DNA from 2 places in the Priestia veravalensis genome. Region 2 is predicted to be linked to the other one. Evidence: a T-box and tRNA genes for the amino acid it is inferred to sense, from the RefSeq annotation. Region 2 holds a T-box; the other holds one or more tRNA genes.
The links. A T-box is a leader RNA that pairs with one kind of tRNA and senses whether it is charged. The one in region 2 lies ahead of pheS (phenylalanine--tRNA ligase subunit alpha), so its partner is inferred to be a tRNA-Phe.
Positions count from the first base shown of each region.

Region 1: it encodes a tRNA-Phe, which carries the amino acid that the T-box ahead of pheS (phenylalanine--tRNA ligase subunit alpha) is inferred to sense. The anticodon was not compared.

Region 1 is NZ_KQ758647.1:23,332-32,807, forward strand. Features, by position in the region: gene walK (cell wall metabolism sensor histidine kinase WalK) at 1-1,188, opposite strand, end outside; gene yycF (response regulator YycF) at 1,198-1,905, opposite strand; tRNA gene AS180_RS10275 (tRNA-Phe) at 2,098-2,170, opposite strand; tRNA gene AS180_RS10280 (tRNA-Asp) at 2,180-2,255, opposite strand; tRNA gene AS180_RS10285 (tRNA-Glu) at 2,281-2,352, opposite strand; tRNA gene AS180_RS10290 (tRNA-Lys) at 2,370-2,442, opposite strand; gene AS180_RS10295 (adenylosuccinate synthase) at 2,588-3,874, opposite strand; gene dnaB (replicative DNA helicase) at 4,061-5,425, opposite strand; gene rplI (50S ribosomal protein L9) at 5,547-5,996, opposite strand; gene AS180_RS10310 (DHH family phosphoesterase) at 5,993-7,966, opposite strand; gene AS180_RS10315 (YybS family protein) at 8,005-8,952, opposite strand; gene rpsR (30S ribosomal protein S18) at 9,088-9,327, opposite strand; gene ssb (single-stranded DNA-binding protein) at 9,389-9,476, opposite strand, start outside.
Region 2 is NZ_KQ758654.1:34,834-44,309, reverse strand. Features, by position in the region: gene pheT (phenylalanine--tRNA ligase subunit beta) at 1-1,610, opposite strand, end outside; gene pheS (phenylalanine--tRNA ligase subunit alpha) at 1,624-2,658, opposite strand; T-box leader at 2,712-2,940, opposite strand; gene AS180_RS12160 (TrmH family RNA methyltransferase) at 2,989-3,747, opposite strand; gene sspI (small acid-soluble spore protein SspI) at 3,852-4,058, shown strand; gene AS180_RS12150 (M42 family metallopeptidase) at 4,097-5,182, opposite strand; gene AS180_RS12145 (dUTP diphosphatase) at 5,254-5,742, opposite strand; gene AS180_RS12140 (hypothetical protein) at 5,865-6,242, shown strand; gene AS180_RS12135 (hypothetical protein) at 6,438-6,668, opposite strand; gene AS180_RS12130 (DUF1294 domain-containing protein) at 6,669-6,923, opposite strand; gene rplT (50S ribosomal protein L20) at 6,989-7,348, opposite strand; gene rpmI (50S ribosomal protein L35) at 7,387-7,587, opposite strand; gene infC (translation initiation factor IF-3) at 7,609-8,112, opposite strand; ribosomal protein L20 leader region at 8,179-8,304, opposite strand; gene thrS (threonine--tRNA ligase) at 8,477-9,476, opposite strand, start outside.

The DNA.
Region 1 (9,476 bases), on a different contig from region 2:
TTTCTCCTGCTCTGTAATGTCGTGCAAGACGATAATGATTCCGTTGATAAAACCCGTTTCCTTTTGAATAGCTGAAACAGTTGCTCGTAAAATAAACGGCTCTGTTTTCGTACTAAAATCAAGAATAAGTGAATCTTGATTAGCCAATAGGCTTTCGAATGTATGTGTTTCATCTAAACCTAAAAGCGTCACAATTGGCTCTGACAATACTGTTTCACGTGAAACGTTTAACATTGACGCAGCTGGGTCATTAATTAAGATTACTCTACCTTTTCGGTCAGTAGCAATAACGCCATCTGTCATATGAGCAAGTACGGAGCTGAGCTTACGTCGCTCTCCCTCAGTAGTAGCTTGTGCCTCTTGAAGCTTTCTTGTCAAATTGTTAAACGTTAAAGCAAGTTGCCCTATCTCGTCATAACCATAGACCTTTGCTTTTCTTGAAAAGTTTCCTTTAGCCATTTCTAATGCCTGCTTACGCATTTCAGACATTGGTCGCGTAATCGTCTGAGCCAGAAAAACACCTAAAAGGGCAGTAATAACTAACGATATAACCGTACCAGAAGCAAAGATACTATTAATTTTCCTCATTTGCTCATAGACCGGTTCCATCGTCGCAATTAAATAAACAGCACCTAGTATCTCTTGTTCTGACTGTAAGCTTTCTCGATTATTTGGATTTGTAGAAGCATTTCCTCCCACATCATCCTGCAGACGAATAGGAACCGTCAATACTCTAATTCTGTCACCGCTTTTACGATATACTTTATTAGAAGATGTTCCTGCTAAAAGGGCATTCGTAACGGCTAAGTCATTTATTTTTTTCCCTACTATTTGTTCAGGGTTTGGGTTTGATGTCCCTATAATACGTCGATTCGGATCGATAACGCGTACCTCTAATATGTCTTTAGAGGAAATTCCCTGCATAGAAGCAAAATCTCTCAATACTACTTCTAAATCTTCTTCTAACGTAGGGGAAGTATCATTACGTGTTTTTTCTAGCTCTTGTTCAATATTATAAGCAAGTAGACCTACACGTTCCGTTAATGAGTTTGTAAAGTTATTAACAAGTTCTTTTTCTAACTGACGTACAAAGTAGACACCAATAATTTGCATTGCAATTAAAATAAGCAATACATAAATTAGCACAAACTTCAAATGAATGGACTGAAAAAAACGGACTTTCTTCATAATATAGCGTTACTCCTGTTCTGGACTACGCAAATAATAACCTACCCCACGTCTTGTTACAATCCACATTGGATGGCTTGGGTTATCTTCAATTTTCTCACGCAATCTTCGAACCGTAACGTCAACTGTTCGAACATCACCAAAGTAGTCATATCCCCATACTGTCTGTAACAAATGCTCCCGCGTCATGACTTGTCCAATATGTTTCGCCAAGTAATGCAGCAATTCAAACTCACGATGTGTTAATTCAATTGTTTCTCCACGCTTTGAAACAATATAAGCATCTGGATGAATGACAAGTGCACCGATTGTTATCTCATTACTCTCTTCTTCTTCAACACTATTTGAAATCTGTTGATGTCTTCTTAAATTCGCTTTTACTCGCGCCAATAGCTCTCTCGTACTGAAAGGCTTTGTTACATAATCATCTGCACCTAACTCAAGACCAAGCACTTTATCGATTTCAGAGTCTTTAGCTGTCAGCATAATAATTGGCATATCATACTTTTTTCGAACTTCTCGACAGACTTCCATGCCGTCCTTTTGTGGCAGCATAATATCTAACAGAATCATTTCTGGTTGTACTTCTTCAACTTTTTCAAGTGCTTCTACACCATCATAAGCACAAAACACTTCGTAACCTTCTTTTTGCAGATTAAATTTCAAAATATCTGCAATTGGTTTTTCGTCATCTACTACTAAAATACGTTTATCCATGATCATCGTTCTCCTTTTATCATTTCGAACAAAAATAGGAAAGTAAGTATTCATAATGTTTGAATACACTAATTGTATTATACTTCATAACATAGTAATCGTCACAAATTCATCCTCTACTATACAATAACCTCATTAATTTTCAACCATATACAAACAAAAAAGCATGACTTTTAAAAGTCATGCTTTTTATGGCTCGGGACGGAATCGAACCGCCGACACAAGGATTTTCAGTCCTTTGCTCTACCAACTGAGCTACCGAGCCATTATCAAATGGCGGTCCCGACGGGAATCGAACCCGCGATCTCCTGCGTGACAGGCAGGCATGTTAACCGCTACACCACGGGACCCTCAGCTTATAATATGTAATAAAAATGACCCGTACGGGATTCGAACCCGTGTTACCGCCGTGAAAGGGCGGTGTCTTAACCGCTTGACCAACGGGCCATAGTAAGTAACAAAAGTGAGCCATGAAGGACTCGAACCTTCGACCCTCTGATTAAAAGTCAGATGCTCTACCAACTGAGCTAATGGCTCATACTATGAATATCAGCGACATGTAATATAATAACATGATTTAAACACTGAATGCAATAGTTTTTTCAGAAGAATATTTTTAAAAAATGAATTCAATATAAAAAACCAACGTTTAAAAAACTAAACGTTGGTTTTTTTAAAAGTATTAGCTATAAACTCCGCGTAATACGTTTGTTTGTTTGCGATCTGGTCCCACTGAGAAAATAGATAATGGAATACCAGTTAATTGTGAAACACGCTCTAAGTAATGACGTGCGTTCTCAGGTAATTCATCTAAAGATTTCACACCTGTAATATCTTCCGTCCAACCTGGAAGCTCTTCATAAACAGGTTCACATTTAGCTAAAACGTTTAAGCTAGCTGGGAATTCCTCAACAATTTTACCTTCATAGCGATATGCTACACAGATTTTCAATTTTTCAATTCCTGTTAAAACATCGATTGAGTTTAATGATAAATCTGTAATACCACTTACGCGACGTGCGTGACGAACAACTACGCTGTCAAACCAACCAACGCGACGTGGACGACCCGTTGTTGTTCCGTATTCACGACCTACTTCACGAATTTGATCACCAATTTCGTTTGTTAGTTCTGTTGGGAATGGACCGTCACCAACACGAGTTGTGTATGCTTTTGAAACACCTACTACGTGCTTGATTTTTGAAGGCCCTACACCTGAACCGATTGTTACACCACCAGCAACAGGGTTAGAAGATGTTACAAACGGATATGTTCCTTGATCGATATCTAACATAACACCTTGTGCACCTTCAAATAATACGCGACGACCTTCGTCTAGAGCATCATTTAATACAACGGATGTATCAACAACAAATTTTGCTATCTGCTGACCATATTCGTAGTATTCATCTAAGATATCTTCTAATTTAAAGCCTTCTACTTCATACATTCTTTCAAGAAGACGATTTTTTTCAGCTAAGTTTTGTGTTAATTTTGCTTCAAACACTTCACGGTCTAATAAATCTGCAATACGGATACCTACACGTGCAGCTTTATCCATATATGCTGGACCAATTCCTTTTTTTGTTGTTCCAATTTTATTATCGCCTTTACGCTCTTCTTCTACCTCATCTAATTTTAAGTGGTAAGGTAAAATAACATGCGCACGGTTACTAATACGTAAGTTATCTGTTGTTACATTACGATCGTGTAAATATTTTAATTCTTGAACAAGTGCTTTTGGATCTACAACCATACCATTTCCAATTACACAAATTTTATCATCGTAAAAAATCCCTGAAGGAATTAAATGTAATTTGTACGTTTCACCATTAAACTTAATCGTATGACCAGCATTGTTTCCACCTTGGTAACGTGCAATTACTTCTGCATTTTCTGATAGAAAGTCTGTAATCTTCCCTTTTCCTTCATCTCCCCATTGTGTTCCTACTACAACAACTGAAGACATATCTTAAGCACCTCCGCTTAGTAAGCAACAGCCTACTACGACATAATTTAACCGTAAATAAGTGTATCAATTTATTATAGTAAAGTCAATGTAAATCCGAACTATTTAATCTAAATCAAAGATAATATACTGCTTTTTACCGAACATATACTAATATAAACAAAAAAACCTCTCGGATTGAGAGGTTTATGCACCTGGTGGTACACCCGAATCATCAAAGCGTCTTTCTAAGTTTACGAACTTATTATATTCCTTCACAAAAGCTAACTGAACCGTTCCAACTGGACCGTTACGCTGCTTAGCAATAATGATTTCAATGATGTTCTGATTTTCAGTATCTTTCTCATAGTAGTCTTCACGATATAAAAAGGCTACAATATCGGCATCTTGTTCGATACTCCCTGATTCACGAATATCGGACATCATTGGCCTTTTATCTTGACGTTGCTCAACCCCACGGGAAAGCTGAGATAATGCAATAACAGGAACCTGAAGTTCACGTGCTAATGCTTTTAACGAGCGAGAGATCTCTGATACTTCTTGTTGACGATTCTCGCCGCTTCGACCGTTCCCTTGAATTAACTGTAGATAATCAATTAAAATCATTCCTAGACCGCCTTCTTGCTTCAGACGTCTACATTTTGAACGGATTTCTCCTACGCGTACACCTGGCGTATCATCTATATAAATACCAGCATTAGATAAAGAACCCATCGCCATGGTTAGCTTTCCCCAATCCTCTGATGTTAAGGATCCTGTTCTTAGCCTTTGTGCATCAATATTACCTTCAGCACAAAGCATCCTCATGACAAGCTGCTCCGCTCCCATCTCCAAACTGAAAATCGCTACATTTTCATCTGTCTTGGTTGCTACGTTTTGTGCGATATTCAATGCAAACGCTGTTTTACCTACTGATGGACGTGCAGCAACAATAATTAGGTCATTTCGCTGGAATCCAGCAGTCATATGATCTAAATCCGTAAATCCTGTTGGAATGCCTGTAATATCACCTTTACGATTGTGAAGAACTTCGATGTTGTCATAAGTTTGCACCAAAACATCTTTAATATTTTGAAACACGCCCGTATTTTTACGCTGTGCTACTTCTAAAATATTTTTTTCCGCTTCATTTAATAAGACTTCGACTTCATCTTCTCTCGCATAACCTTCTGAAGCAATATCAGTAGCCGTTCGAATAAGCCTGCGAAGAATAGATTTTTCCTCTACAATTTTCGCATAATATTCAATGTTAGCAGCTGTTGGTACGGAATTAGCTAAATCACTTAGATACGCCACTCCACCTATTTCTTCTAAGATTTTTTGATTTGCTAAATCTGATGTAACCGTAACTAAGTCAACTGGTTCACCTTGATCTGAAAGTTTTAGCATACACGTAAAAATCTTTTGGTGAGCTGCTCGATAAAAGTCTTCTGGAATTAATAATTCAGACGCTAATGTTAAAGAAGATGGCTCTAGGAAAATTGCCCCTAATACCGCCTGCTCAGCTTCGATATTTTGAGGCGGTAGACGATCAGCAAAAAGATCATTCATAGTTTCTATGCCCCTCTATCGTTTTTTCGATTATCGCAAATGTTGGCGCGAAATTCTTCGCGCCAACGTTTGATTTATTCTTATTTTAACCCTACTATTTATAGACTAATCTCGCTTACCATTAGTTTTGTTCTGTTACATGAACTTTAACTGTAGCCGTTACTTCTGGGTGTAATTTCACAGGTACATTTGTATAGCCAAGCGCACGAATTGCATCGTCTAGCTCAATTTTACGCTTATCAATTTTGATATTATGCTTTTTCTTTAGCTCTTCTGCAATTTGCTTGCTTGTAATAGAACCAAATAAACGGCCGCCTTCACCTGATTTAGCTTTTAATTCTACTGTCAAAGATTCGAGCGTGTTCTTTAGCTCTTTACAATTTTCTAGCTCTTGAGCAGCTTCTTTTTGCTCTTTTTTCTTTTGAGCATCTAATACTTTTACATTACCACCTGTTGCTTCAACAGCATATCCATTTTTCAATAAGAAGTTATGTGCATAACCATCGGCTACGTTTTTAACCTCTCCTTTTTTACCTTTTCCTTTTACATCTTTTAAGAAAATTACTTTCATGATTTTTTCCCTCCATCCAAGTATTCATCAATTGCTTGTTTTAGTAGCTCTTCTGCTTGATCTAACGTCATGTTTTGTAACTGAGTAGCTGCATTCGTTAAATGACCGCCGCCTTGCAAGCTTTCCATAATTACCTGAACGTTGATATCACCTAGCGAGCGAGCACTGATTCCAACAAGCTGATCTCTTCTTTTTGAAATAACAAATGAAGCGACAACTCCGCTAATCGATAATAACGTATCAGCAGCTTGTGCAATCAACACTTGATCATACGTTTCAGCTTCATCTGCTCTTGAGATAGCAATCCCTGCTTTATAAATTTCCGCATGCTCGATAAAACGAGCTCTTTGCACATATTGATTAATGTCTTCTTTAAGGAATTTTTGAACAAGGACTGTGTCAGCCCCTTGAGACCTTAAAAAGGACGCAGCATCAAACGTTCGAGAACCGGTTCTAAGCGTAAAACTTTTCGTATCTACAATAATCCCTGCCAATAAAGCAGTTGCTTCTAGCATATCGATTTTAAAACGCTTAGGCTGATATTCTAACAGCTCTGTCACTAGCTCTGCAGTAGAGGAAGCATATGGTTCCATATATACGAGTAAGGGATCTTCAATAAAGTCCTCACCTCGTCTGTGGTGATCAATGACAACAACGTTTTCAACCCGATTTAATAATCGTTCTTCAATTACAAGCGAAGGCTTATGAGTATCGACGACGACAAGTAGCGTATCGTCACTCACCAGATTAAGCGCCTCATCAGGGGTAATGAATCGTTCCCAAAGATCCGGATTTTTCTTAATCTCTTCTAGAAGCCTCTTTACACCAGTGTCAATATGTTGAGGATCTAAAACGATAAATCCATCTTTTTGATTTACTTGTGCTACTTTTAAAATACCAATCGCAGCGCCTATCGCATCCATATCTGGATATTTATGACCCATAATAATAACCTGACCACTTTCCGTGATAAGCTCTTTTAAGGCATGAGAAATGACGCGTGCACGTACTCTCGTACGCTTTTCCATTGGATTTGTTTTACCACCATAAAACTTAACTTTACCATTTGGTTGCTTAATCGCTACCTGATCCCCACCACGTCCTAATGCTAAATCAAGGCTGGATTGGGCTAATGCACCTAATTCAGGTAATGGAGAGGTTCCGGTGCCGATTCCCACGCTTAGTGTAAGCGGTATATTATGTTTGGATGTTTCTTCACGCACTTGATCTAAAATTGAAAACTTACTGCGTTCAAGATGAAGTAACGTTTGCTCATTCATGATTGCAATAAACTTCTCAGAAGATGTACGCTTGATAAAGATACCATATTCTTGAGCCCAATGATTAAGCAGAGAAGTAACTTGGCTATTCAAGTTACTTTTCACTTGGTCATCCATTCCTTGTGTAAGCTCATCATAGTTATCTAAGAAAATAATACCAATGCTGGTTCTCTCATCAGCATACAATTTTTCGATTTCAATCTGCTCTGTAACATCGAAAAAGTAAAGTAGACGTTCTTCTCTTTTGATAATTACTTTAAATTTTCTTTCATGCAAAGTGACTACTTCTGTCTCAACTTCTTGTTTAATTAACGGAACAACACTTTCGGCTACATCATATAAAGAACGTCCTACTAATGAATCCTCACCGAAACAAGAAGCTAAGAAAGGGTTAGTCCATTGAATTTGATATTCATCATTAAACAACATAATCCCAATAGGCATCTCCATCAATGCCTCTTCTCCCACCTTTTTTACTCGGTGAGAAATCATTGAGATATATTTTTCAAGCTCGTCTACTAACATTCGCTCCATTTTAATAAATAGCAGCAAGGTGATAAGTAAAAGAACAAATCCCCCTACCCCAATCATCCAGTTATGATATGTCACTACTCCTACTAAAATAAGAGCAATACTGTACAGTAAATAAAATGGATAACGAATGATATTTTTCTTTGTAAAGACAGGCATCTGTTTCAGCTCCTAATCTTTAAGTTCCACATTAACTTTTATTTATCGACATTCCCGATACGCTTGCGTAAATTAAATCCTAAATCAATTATACCTAAGATACGTACAAATTGAAGGAGAATCGGCAGAATAAATGCCAAAATTGTTACAACCACTGGAATTGCTTTCGAATAACCTTTTTGATATGAAAAGTAAAAGATAAAAGAAAATCCTTGTAACATGACTAACATTTGCAAGGCCATCGCTAAATTTAAGATGGCGATAAACATAAATGACCCCTCTTCAAAATTAAATGAAGGAAATGATAAAATTAATACAATTAAATAGTACCAAATTACACTTTTAGGTAATTGCAGTTCACGAAATGGTGGAAATGATTCAATATCATGCTTCAAACGCTTTAATACAGATGCAGCGATTAACTGAGAAAAGAAGGCACAAACAACCCCCAACATGACAATAAACAGCGGAAGTAAATATTTAAAAGTTGTAATGGTTTGTTCCAACTGTTGAACCTGTTCATCTGTAACGGTTTGTCCTAAACTTTTCATCATATCAACGCTTTGATCAATTGAATGATTCAACGCATTGTTCATTTCACTAATTAAGTTAACATTCATAAGCAAACTTGATAGCACAAACATTAGCAAAAATGCAAGGCTAAAAGCAATGGTTCCACCTAACAACACGCTGTATCGCGCTTTTTTCCGTTGATACAAGTAGCCAATTACAATACCGCTTATACCAAAAACCATTGTTGCTGGTAATGTTACAACTGTCCCAAATAATAATGTTAACAATAAAGATACAACAAAAAACAGAATAGATCTTTTTACACCATGTCTAACTGTATAAACAATAAACGGTACAGCAAGAGCAAGAGTTAAAAACCCACCAATAACCGGTATGTATAGGAGAAACAACAACAGCGCTACAAAAAGGGCTAAAAGTGCTACTCCTTCGGTAATATAACGAATCCCTTTCACAACTTCACCTCGTATTGTATAAACTATTACTTATTGTATCGATTCAATACAAGAGAAGCAACTATTTCACCAGTTTATCTATTTAGATGTAAAAAGAGACAGCAAGGAAGTCCTCACTGTCTCTTTTTATATTCATTATTCACCTGAAACATATGGTAATAATGCCATTTGACGAGCGCGTTTGATAGCGATCGTTAATTTACGTTGGTACTTAGCGCTTGTTCCAGTTACACGACGAGGTAAAATTTTACCACGCTCTGAAACGAATTTTTTAAGCATATCTACATCTTTGTAGTCGATGTGAGTGATGCCGTTTGCTGTGAAGAAACAAACTTTACGACGTCTGTTACGTCCACCTTTACGTCCACCTGCCATTGAAATACGCCTCCTTCCCTTTTAAACTCTATCCGATTGTATACTTCGCACTTATCACTTTTTAGAATGGTAAGTCATCATCAGAGATGTCGATTGTTTCACCATTATTTGCAAATGGATCATTATCAACGCGAGTATAACCTTGATTA
Region 2 (9,476 bases):
GATGCAGTATTTAATGCAAACTGTGTTGCTTTCTCTGCACTTGTTAATGAGTATGTTGTTGTTTGAGCTAATCCAGCGCCTTCTAAGAAACGGCGTACTTTACGACGCTTTAGCTGATAATCAGATAAACGGCCTGGCGTTGCTACAGTCACAGGAAGAGTTGTTGGTAAGTGGTCGTACCCATACATACGAGCTACTTCTTCCACAATATCTTCTTCAATTGTAATATCACCGCGACGCGTTGGAACGGTTACGATAATGGCATCGCCTTCCACTTTGCTTTCGAACTGAAGACGATTCATGATTTCTTGAACTTCAGCCATTTCTAGCTCTGTACCAAGAACATAATTGATGCGCTCAAGCGTTACAGATACAACAGCTGGTTCAATTGTCATTTCATCAAATTCAACTGTTCCTGAAACAATTTCTCCACCCGCATAAGCAGCCATTAGTTCAGCAGCACGATCAGCTGCTATACGTGTGCGGCTTGGGTCGATTCCTTTTTCAAAACGTGCACTTGCTTCACTACGAAGACCGTGCTCTTTCGATGTTTGGCGCACAGATAACCCGCGGAAGTAAGCAGATTCAATTAACACATTTACTGTGTCATCTTGGACTTCAGAATTCGCTCCTCCCATTACACCGGCTAAAGCGATTGGGTCTTTACCATTTGTAATGACAAGCTGGTTCTCTTTTAGTACACGTTTTTGATCATCGAGAGTTACAATTTCTTCGCCTTCTTGTGCATGACGAACAACAACTTCTTTGGAGCCAAGACGATCATAATCAAACGCATGAAGTGGTTGACCGTATTCAAGTAAAATGTAGTTTGTAATATCAACTACGTTATTGTGTGGTCGAATCCCAGCTGCCATCAAGCGCGTTTGCATCCATAGCGGTGACGGCGCAATTTTAACATTTTTCACCATACGTGCTACGTATAAAGGGTTATCTTCTTTTGCTTCTACTGCAACTGAAATGTAATCCGATGCTTTTTCTTCCGTCTCTTGAAACTCAACCTCTGGGTATTTTACTTCACGATTTAAGATTGCTGCTACTTCATGAGCTACCCCTAGCATGCTTAAACAGTCTGAACGATTTGGCGTTAAGCCAAGTTCTAATACTTCATCATGCAAATTCAATGCTTCTAAAGCATCTGCTCCAACTTCAGCATCGCTTGGGAATACAAAGATTCCTTCTTGGTAATCTTTTGCGACAAGCTTGCTTTCAATTCCAAGCTCTTGAAGAGAACAAATCATGCCGTTTGATTCTTCACCGCGAAGCTTAGCACGCTTAATTTTAAAATTGCCTGGTAATACAGCGCCTACTTTAGCTACCGCTACCTTTTGACCTTGTGCTACGTTTGGAGCACCACAAACGATTTGAACCGTTTCATCCCCAAGGTCAACCTGACAACGACTTAACTTATCTGCGTTTGGATGCTGTTCACATTCTACTACGTGACCGATGACAACACCGCTTACGCCTTTATTTAAATTTTCTACACCTTCAACTTCAATTCCACTTTTTGTGACTTTATCAGCAAGTTCTTCAGCTTTTACTCCTGATAAATCTACATATTCTTGCAACCAACGATATGATACAAACATGTTAGTCCCTCCTTTATACTTGTTTGAATTGATTTAAGAAACGAGCATCATTTGTATAGAAATGACGAATATCATCAACGCCGTGCTTTAACATAGCGATACGCTCTACGCCTATTCCAAATGCAAAGCCGCGATATTTTTTAGAGTCATAGCCGGCCATTTCAAGTACATTTGGATGTACCATACCAGCGCCTAAAATTTCAATCCAGCCTGTTTGCTTACAAACATTACAGCCTTTTCCTCCACATTTAGCACATGATACGTCCACTTCAACAGATGGTTCAGTAAACGGGAAAAAGCTTGGACGTAGACGAATTTCACGCTCTGCACCGAACATTTTTTTCACAAATACCTCAAGCGTTCCTTTTAAATCACTCATACGAATATTTTCATCTACAACTAAACCTTCAATTTGCATAAATTGATGTGAATGCGTAGCGTCATCATCATCACGACGATATACTTTACCAGGACAAATGATTTTGATTGGACCTTTCCCTTCATTTCCATTCATTACGCGGGCTTGTACTGTTGATGTATGAGTACGTAATAACGTTTCTTCAGTAATATAGAACGTATCCTGCATATCACGTGCTGGGTGACCCTTTGGTAAATTTAACGCTTCGAAGTTGTAGTAATCTTGCTCCACTTCAGGTCCTTCAGCTACTTCATAGCCCATGCCTAAAAACAAATCTTCAACCTCTTCAATTACGCTTGTTAGCGGATGATGTGTACCGACTTTAACTGGTCGACCAGGAAGTGTCACATCGATTGTTTCTGAAGCTAGTTTACGGTTGATTTCTTCTGCTTCTAGCGCCGCTTGCTTTTCTTCAATCTTTGAAGCGATTGCTTCGCGCACTTCATTTGCAAGTGCTCCCATTACAGGACGCTCTTCAGCAGATAATTTCCCCATTCCGCGAAGTACTTCTGTAATTGGTCCTTTTTTTCCTAAATAAGCTACACGTACATCATTCAATGCTTTTAAATCTTTTGAGTCATCAATTTTAACAATCGCTTCTTGTTGCAGCTCTTGTAAACGCTCTTTCATTGAATAATCCTCCTTTTGTTTTAAAAAATTGCAAATAAAAAAAACCTCTCCCAAAAAGGGACGAGGTTTAATCGCGTTACCACCCTTGTTAACCATGCATCTGCACAGTTCACTTCATTAACGTTAACGGAATATCCGGAACACCTTTACATCAAAAATGATGGTCCAAGTGTCAACTCAAGAGGTGAATTCACTTATTGCGCTTATAAAAATGCTTTCAGTCACGGCATTTTCTCCCTGAATAACGCTACATAAGCTACTGCTCTCTATCACTGCTTTTCGCATATTTAGCTATTGTATTATTATAGTGAAAACGGCTAGCCGTTGCAACTACATTCCACGTAAATAGTACATTAAAATTGCTGATGCAATTGCTACATTTAACGATTCACTCTTTCCAAATATCGGTATATATAGGTTATGGTCCGTTTCATTCAGCACCGCTGAGCTTACACCTTGCCCTTCGTTACCAACAATCAGAGCAAAAGCTTCTGGCTTTTCAACTTCCGTGTACACAGAAGCATTTTGTAATGATGTACCATACACGCTAACTCCACATTCCTTTAGTTCTTTAATCGCACTAATTAAGTCTTTCTTAATAACAGGCAAGTTAAAGATTGCACCTTGAGTCGAACGGATGACTTTACTGTTATAAACATCTACACAACCTGCTCCAATAATGACTGCATCGATTCCAGCAGCTTCTGCTGTACGAATAATGGTTCCTACGTTACCTGGATCTTGGACGGCATCTAACAGCACTAATCGACGCGCTGTCTGTAAGACGGATGATGATTGGTTTTGGTAACAAACGGCTGCAATTCCCTGAGGGGTTTCTGTATCAGCAATTGCTTTAATAACAGCAGGCGTCACCACAATCATCTCAACCGTATCAACATTCCAATGCGATGGAATATCAACATTATCAGCAAGAATGAGATACTTAATCATTTCTCTTTGGTTTAAAGCTTCTTCGACAAGATGAAAGCCTTCCACCAAAAATAAACCTTGATTATCGCGCTCTTTTTTTGTATGTAATTTTTTCCATAGTTTAACCTGTGGGTTCTTCACGGAATCAATTCGCTTCACCAAACATAACTCCTCTATTTATCAATTTCAGTTACGATACATAAATTGAATGTGACATACACAAACTATTTTTGATTTTACTATCTATAGTTGAGGTGATCACGATGAATCTTAATTTACGAAATGCTATTATATCAAATGTTTCAGGTAATTCTCAAGAAGAACTTGAAGCAACGATTATGGATGCTATCAAAAGCGGTGAAGAAAAAATGCTTCCAGGTCTAGGTGTACTTTTCGAAGTACTATGGGAAAACTCGCCTAAAAGTGAAAAAGAAGAAATTTTAACAACACTTGAAAATAGCTTAAAGTAAGTACAAAAGGTGCATTCAAATTGAGTGCACCTTTTGTTTTATTCAAACGTAATTTTATTAACCGTTTCACGATCAAGTTTTTTAATAACTTCTGTAATTAACTTCACCGCATTTTCATAATCATCGCGATGTAACATTGCGGCATGTGAATGAATATAGCGAGTTGCAATTGTAATAGATAGTGCAGGTACGCCGTTAGCTGAAATATGAATAGCTCCTGAATCAGTACCACCGCCTGATAACGCATCAAACTGATATGGGATGTTCATTTCATCTGCTACATCTGTTACAAAGTCACGTAGACCCTTGTGAGAAACCATTGATGCATCATATAAAATGATTTGTGGACCGTCACCCATTTTTGATGCTGCTTCTTTTTCAGACACTCCTGGCGTATCACCAGCAATACCTACATCTACGCCAAATGCAATATCAGGTTGAATAAGATTGGCTGACGTTTTTGCACCGCGTAAACCAACTTCTTCTTGCGCTGTTCCAACGCCGTATACAACGTTTGGATGCTCTTGACCCTTTAAATTCTTGAGCACATCAATAGCAATAGCACAGCCGATACGGTTATCCCATGCTTTAGCTAAAAGCATTTTTTCGTTATTCATAACGGTAAATTCAAAGTACGGAACAATTTGATCGCCAGGCTTTACGCCCCATTCCATTGCTTCTTCACGACTAGATGCACCGATATCAATAAACATATCCTTAATCTCAACCGTCTTCTTACGTACTTCAGCAGGTAAAATATGAGGAGGTTTAGAGCCGATAACTCCTGTAATATCGCCTTTGCGCGTTACAATTGTAACACGTTGCGCTAGCATAACTTGCGACCACCAGCCACCTACAGTTTGAAAACGAATGAAGCCTTTATCATCAATTTGAGTGACCATAAAGCCAACTTCATCTAAATGACCTGCAACCATAATTTTAGGGCCTTTTTCATCACCAACTTTTTTGGCAATAAGGCTTCCAAGTCCGTCTGTTGAAATGCTATCAGCATAAGATTCAATATATTTTTTCATCACTTCTCTTGGTTCGCGTTCGTTTCCAGGAATACCTTTTGCATCAGTTAAGTCTTTTAACATTTGTAATGTTTCATCTAACTTTTTCATTTATCCATACCCCTTTCATATGTATATCTTTTATTATATAAGAAAGTATTTTCAGAGGAAATGTTTTCTTCTTAATACCCTTCGTCTTGACGCTTAAAGTTCACTTCATTTTTCATAATATAAGCCGTTTTCACTTCCTCAGCTGCGAAGCCAAGAATTTCTCCAAGACCCATGTATGAAGAGAATGATTCTATGTACTGTTCTTGATCTACGCTTCCTTTTAATTGTGTGAGCAAAGAGAACACATGTAAAAATTGTTCTGTTGCAGTTTCTTTGTCCGCTTTAACCGGAAGTTCTTCAATTGAATCAAATCCCCATTCAATTCCTAAAGATAATAAGAAGTGAACACCGTCTACGAACTCTTCTAAAATAACCTTTTTATCTGCCGACGGTTTTAGGCTCCAAAATTTGAAACAACGCGTTTCATTAGCCAGCTCGCCTAATTCTACTAATAAAGCAAGAAGTTTGCGGGAAACCAAGTCTTCGTTTTGAAGCTTATGATTTGTTTCAATATGTTGATCTAGCTGGCGCTGCATGTTAAATAAAGACTGTAACTTCATATCTAATCTCTCCTAAAATAAAATAAATATTAATATAAAATTAAAAATAAATGAAACCTTTTTGCCCTTTATACGTACTGTTAGGAAACAACCCTCGGCAAGGAGGCGATATCGCTTTGATTGTGCTCTTAATGCGACTATTAGTAATTGCTTTATTAGTCTATTTCGTTCTTTTTATTATACGATATGTTCGAAATCCAAAACGAAAATTAATGCAAGCCAAAGAGCAAAATGAATTTTACGTGGTGGATGAAGCAGAAAATGTTCGTAAAAATTTGGAGTTAACGTATAAAGGTGTTTTGTTTGAAGGCGAAAAATATATAAATGAACAAATTTTTTCTATTACTATGTTATTAAAAAATCCTGACCAGCTCAATGATTTAACTCATGAGGATATCAGATTGGTGTCTGCTAAGGTATCAACTTTATACCCAAAAGCCATTATTAGCTGGAAAAGTCCCGTACGAGAGTTTTTAAAGAACGAGCCACAAAAGCAATAGCTTTTGGGCTTTTTTATTGAGAAAGCTTTTGATAAACAGTGTGCTTACTTCTTGTTGAAGAAGGCCTCTCTGCTTAGTGTGATTTCCATTCCAGATTGTTCCCTTTCCTCAGGGCGAGCGGCCGACCCTCCTTGTATACTGTGAGGTCTCACCTGACTCGCTAGTCCTGCTGGAGTATCACATCTTTCATTTCAATCACGGGGCTTTTGGATAGGGAAGCCTTTTGATGAAATTACTCTCTTGAAGGAATTTTAAAAACGCTCTCCACTTTGCATATTCAGTTCCATTAACCTCTACGTTTGAAACGTTTTCTTCTAACTCATAGATAAGGAGCCTACTACTACATCTATCTAAAACAATAACCTTAAAAATAAAAGCAAGATATTTGTTCATGGCTTCTCCCATTTCATTTTTCAAATTATTCATCTACATATAGATTAGCAATAATGCCAAATGAACAACCACCAAAGCAGGCAGACCGAAACGAAAGCTTGCGTGCTTTGTTTTGTGACGATAAAGATTCATGCCAATGGTTGCACCTAGAGCTCCTCCGATAATGGCAATCGTCCAAAGTGTTTGCTCTTTGATTCTCCATTCATTTCGCTGAGCTCTTTTTTTGTCTGCATTCATTACATATAAGCCTATAAGGTTGATAAGTATCGCGTATATCATTAAAAACAAAGATAATCCCTCCAATAAACAAAAAAGCCTTGCTACCTAGTGGTAACAAGACTTTTTAGCAGAAATTACTTCTCTAAGCCTTTTTTAGCAGCTGCTGCTAATTCAGCAAATGCTTTTTCGTCAGCTACAGCTAATTCAGCAAGCATTTTACGGTTAACTTCAATACCTGCTAATTTTAATCCGTGCATTAAACGGCTGTAAGAAAGACCATTCATACGAGCTGCTGCATTGATACGTGTAATCCATAATTTACGGAAATCACGTTTTTTCTGACGACGGTCACGATAAGCATACATGTATGATTTCATTACTTGCTGATTAGCAACTTTGTATAATCTATGCTTTGAACCGAAGAAACCTTTGGCTAATTTTAAAACTTTTTTACGACGTTTGCGTGTTACTGTACCGCCTTTTACGCGTGGCATAATTGTTACCTCCTGTTATGTTTCTATCTCAACCCAAATTACTTAATGTTATCTAATAAGTGACGAATACGTTTGAAGTCACCTTTGCTTACTAAAGAACCTTTACGTAATTTACGTTTTTGTTTAGTAGATTTGTTAGCGAATAAGTGACTAGTGTAAGCACGAGCACGCTTTAACTTACCGCTTCCAGTTTTTTTGAAACGCTTTGCAGCGCCACGATGTGTTTTCATTTTTGGCATGGGGTGTTCCTCCTCGTTCTATTACTTTTCGTTTTTAGGTGCAAGCACTAGGAACATGCTGCGTCCTTCCATTTTTGGAGCTGATTCAACTGAACTAACATCAGCGCAAGCCTCTGAAAAACGATCAAGTACTTTTTGTCCAATTCCTTTATGAGTAATAGCACGACCCTTAAAACGAATTGACGCTTTTACTTTATCACCTTTTTCAAGGAACTTACGTGCGTTACGAAGTTTTGTGTTAAAATCATGCTCATCGATTGTTGGGCTTAAACGAACTTCCTTTAAGTTAACAACCTTTTGGTTTTTACGAGCTTCTCTTTCTTTACGCTGTTGCTCGTAGCGGAACTTACCGTAGTCCATAATACGACATACAGGTGGTTTCGCGTTTGCAGCAACCATTACTAAGTCAAGATTTGCTCGTGCAGCAATATCAAGTGCTTCATTTTTTGATTTAATTCCTAATTGCTCACCGTTTTGATCAATTAGACGAACTTCGCGAGCTCGAATGCCCTCGTTTACCATCATGTCCTTGCTAATAAGTAGCCACCTCCAAGGTTTAATGAATGAATACGCTTGTGTAGATATTGGTATACACACAAAAAAGCGTGAGTACACAATGCACCCACACTACTATCGTTAAAAGTAAATACGATGTCAACCTGCTAACTGCTCTATACGCGTCAATCAGGTGAGAAGCGGGTGCTTCTTCTTCTGCACAAACAAGTATTCAATTACTTAAGCTATTATAGTATCAACAAAGACAAAAGTCAATGATTTCGTTCTTTATTTAACAACAAAAATCATTTTACCAAAGGAAAAACATTTATGCAACATTTTTTTTACTTTTTTTAAAAAGGAAAGCAGAGAAGTTGCCCTCTCCGCTTTTTCATTAGCGAGTAATTTCTACTTTTAATCCTGCTAAGAACTGTTCAAAATCAACAGTTTCTGAATTTTGCTCACCGTATTTACGAACATTAACCGCTTTTTCTTCTACTTCTTTATCTCCCACTACTAGCATGTAAGGAATTTTTTGCATTTGAGCTTCACGAATTTTATAGCCAATTTTCTCTTCACGTGAATCTAGTTCCACACGTACGCCAGCTAACTGAAGTTTCTCTTGAACTTCTTTTGCATAGTCTAGGTGAACAGTTGGCGATACTGGAATCACTTGAACTTGAACAGGTGCTAACCATGTTGGGAATGCCCCTTTGTATTCTTCAATTAAGAAAGCAACAAAGCGCTCCATTGTTGATACGACACCTCGGTGAATAACAACCGGACGATGCTGTTTTCCATCTTCACCGATATATGTTAGATCAAAACGCTCTGGCAATAAGAAGTCCAGCTGCACTGTTGAAAGAGTTTCTTCCTTTCCAAGAGCCGTTTTAACTTGAACGTCTAGCTTCGGACCGTAGAATGCTGCTTCACCCTCTGCTTCGTAATAGTCTAAGCCAAGCTCATCCATCGCGTCTTTTAACATGGTTTGTGCTTTTTCCCACATTGCATCATCATCAAAGTATTTCTCTGTATCTTCTGGATCACGATACGATAAGCGGAACGAGTAATTTTCAAAGCCAAAGTCTTTGTATACAGCTTCTACTAAGCGAACCACACGAATTAATTCGTCTTTAATTTGGTCTGGACGAACAAAGATATGTGCATCATTTAGCGTCATACCGCGAACACGCTGAAGACCTGCAAGTGCACCTGACATTTCATAGCGGTGCATCGTACCTAGCTCTGCAATACGAATTGGTAATTCACGATAGCTGTGGATATCATTTTTATATACCATCATATGGTGTGGACAGTTCATTGGACGAAGAACTAAATCTTCATTATCCATTTCCATTGCTGGGAACATACCGTCTTGATAGTGATCCCAGTGA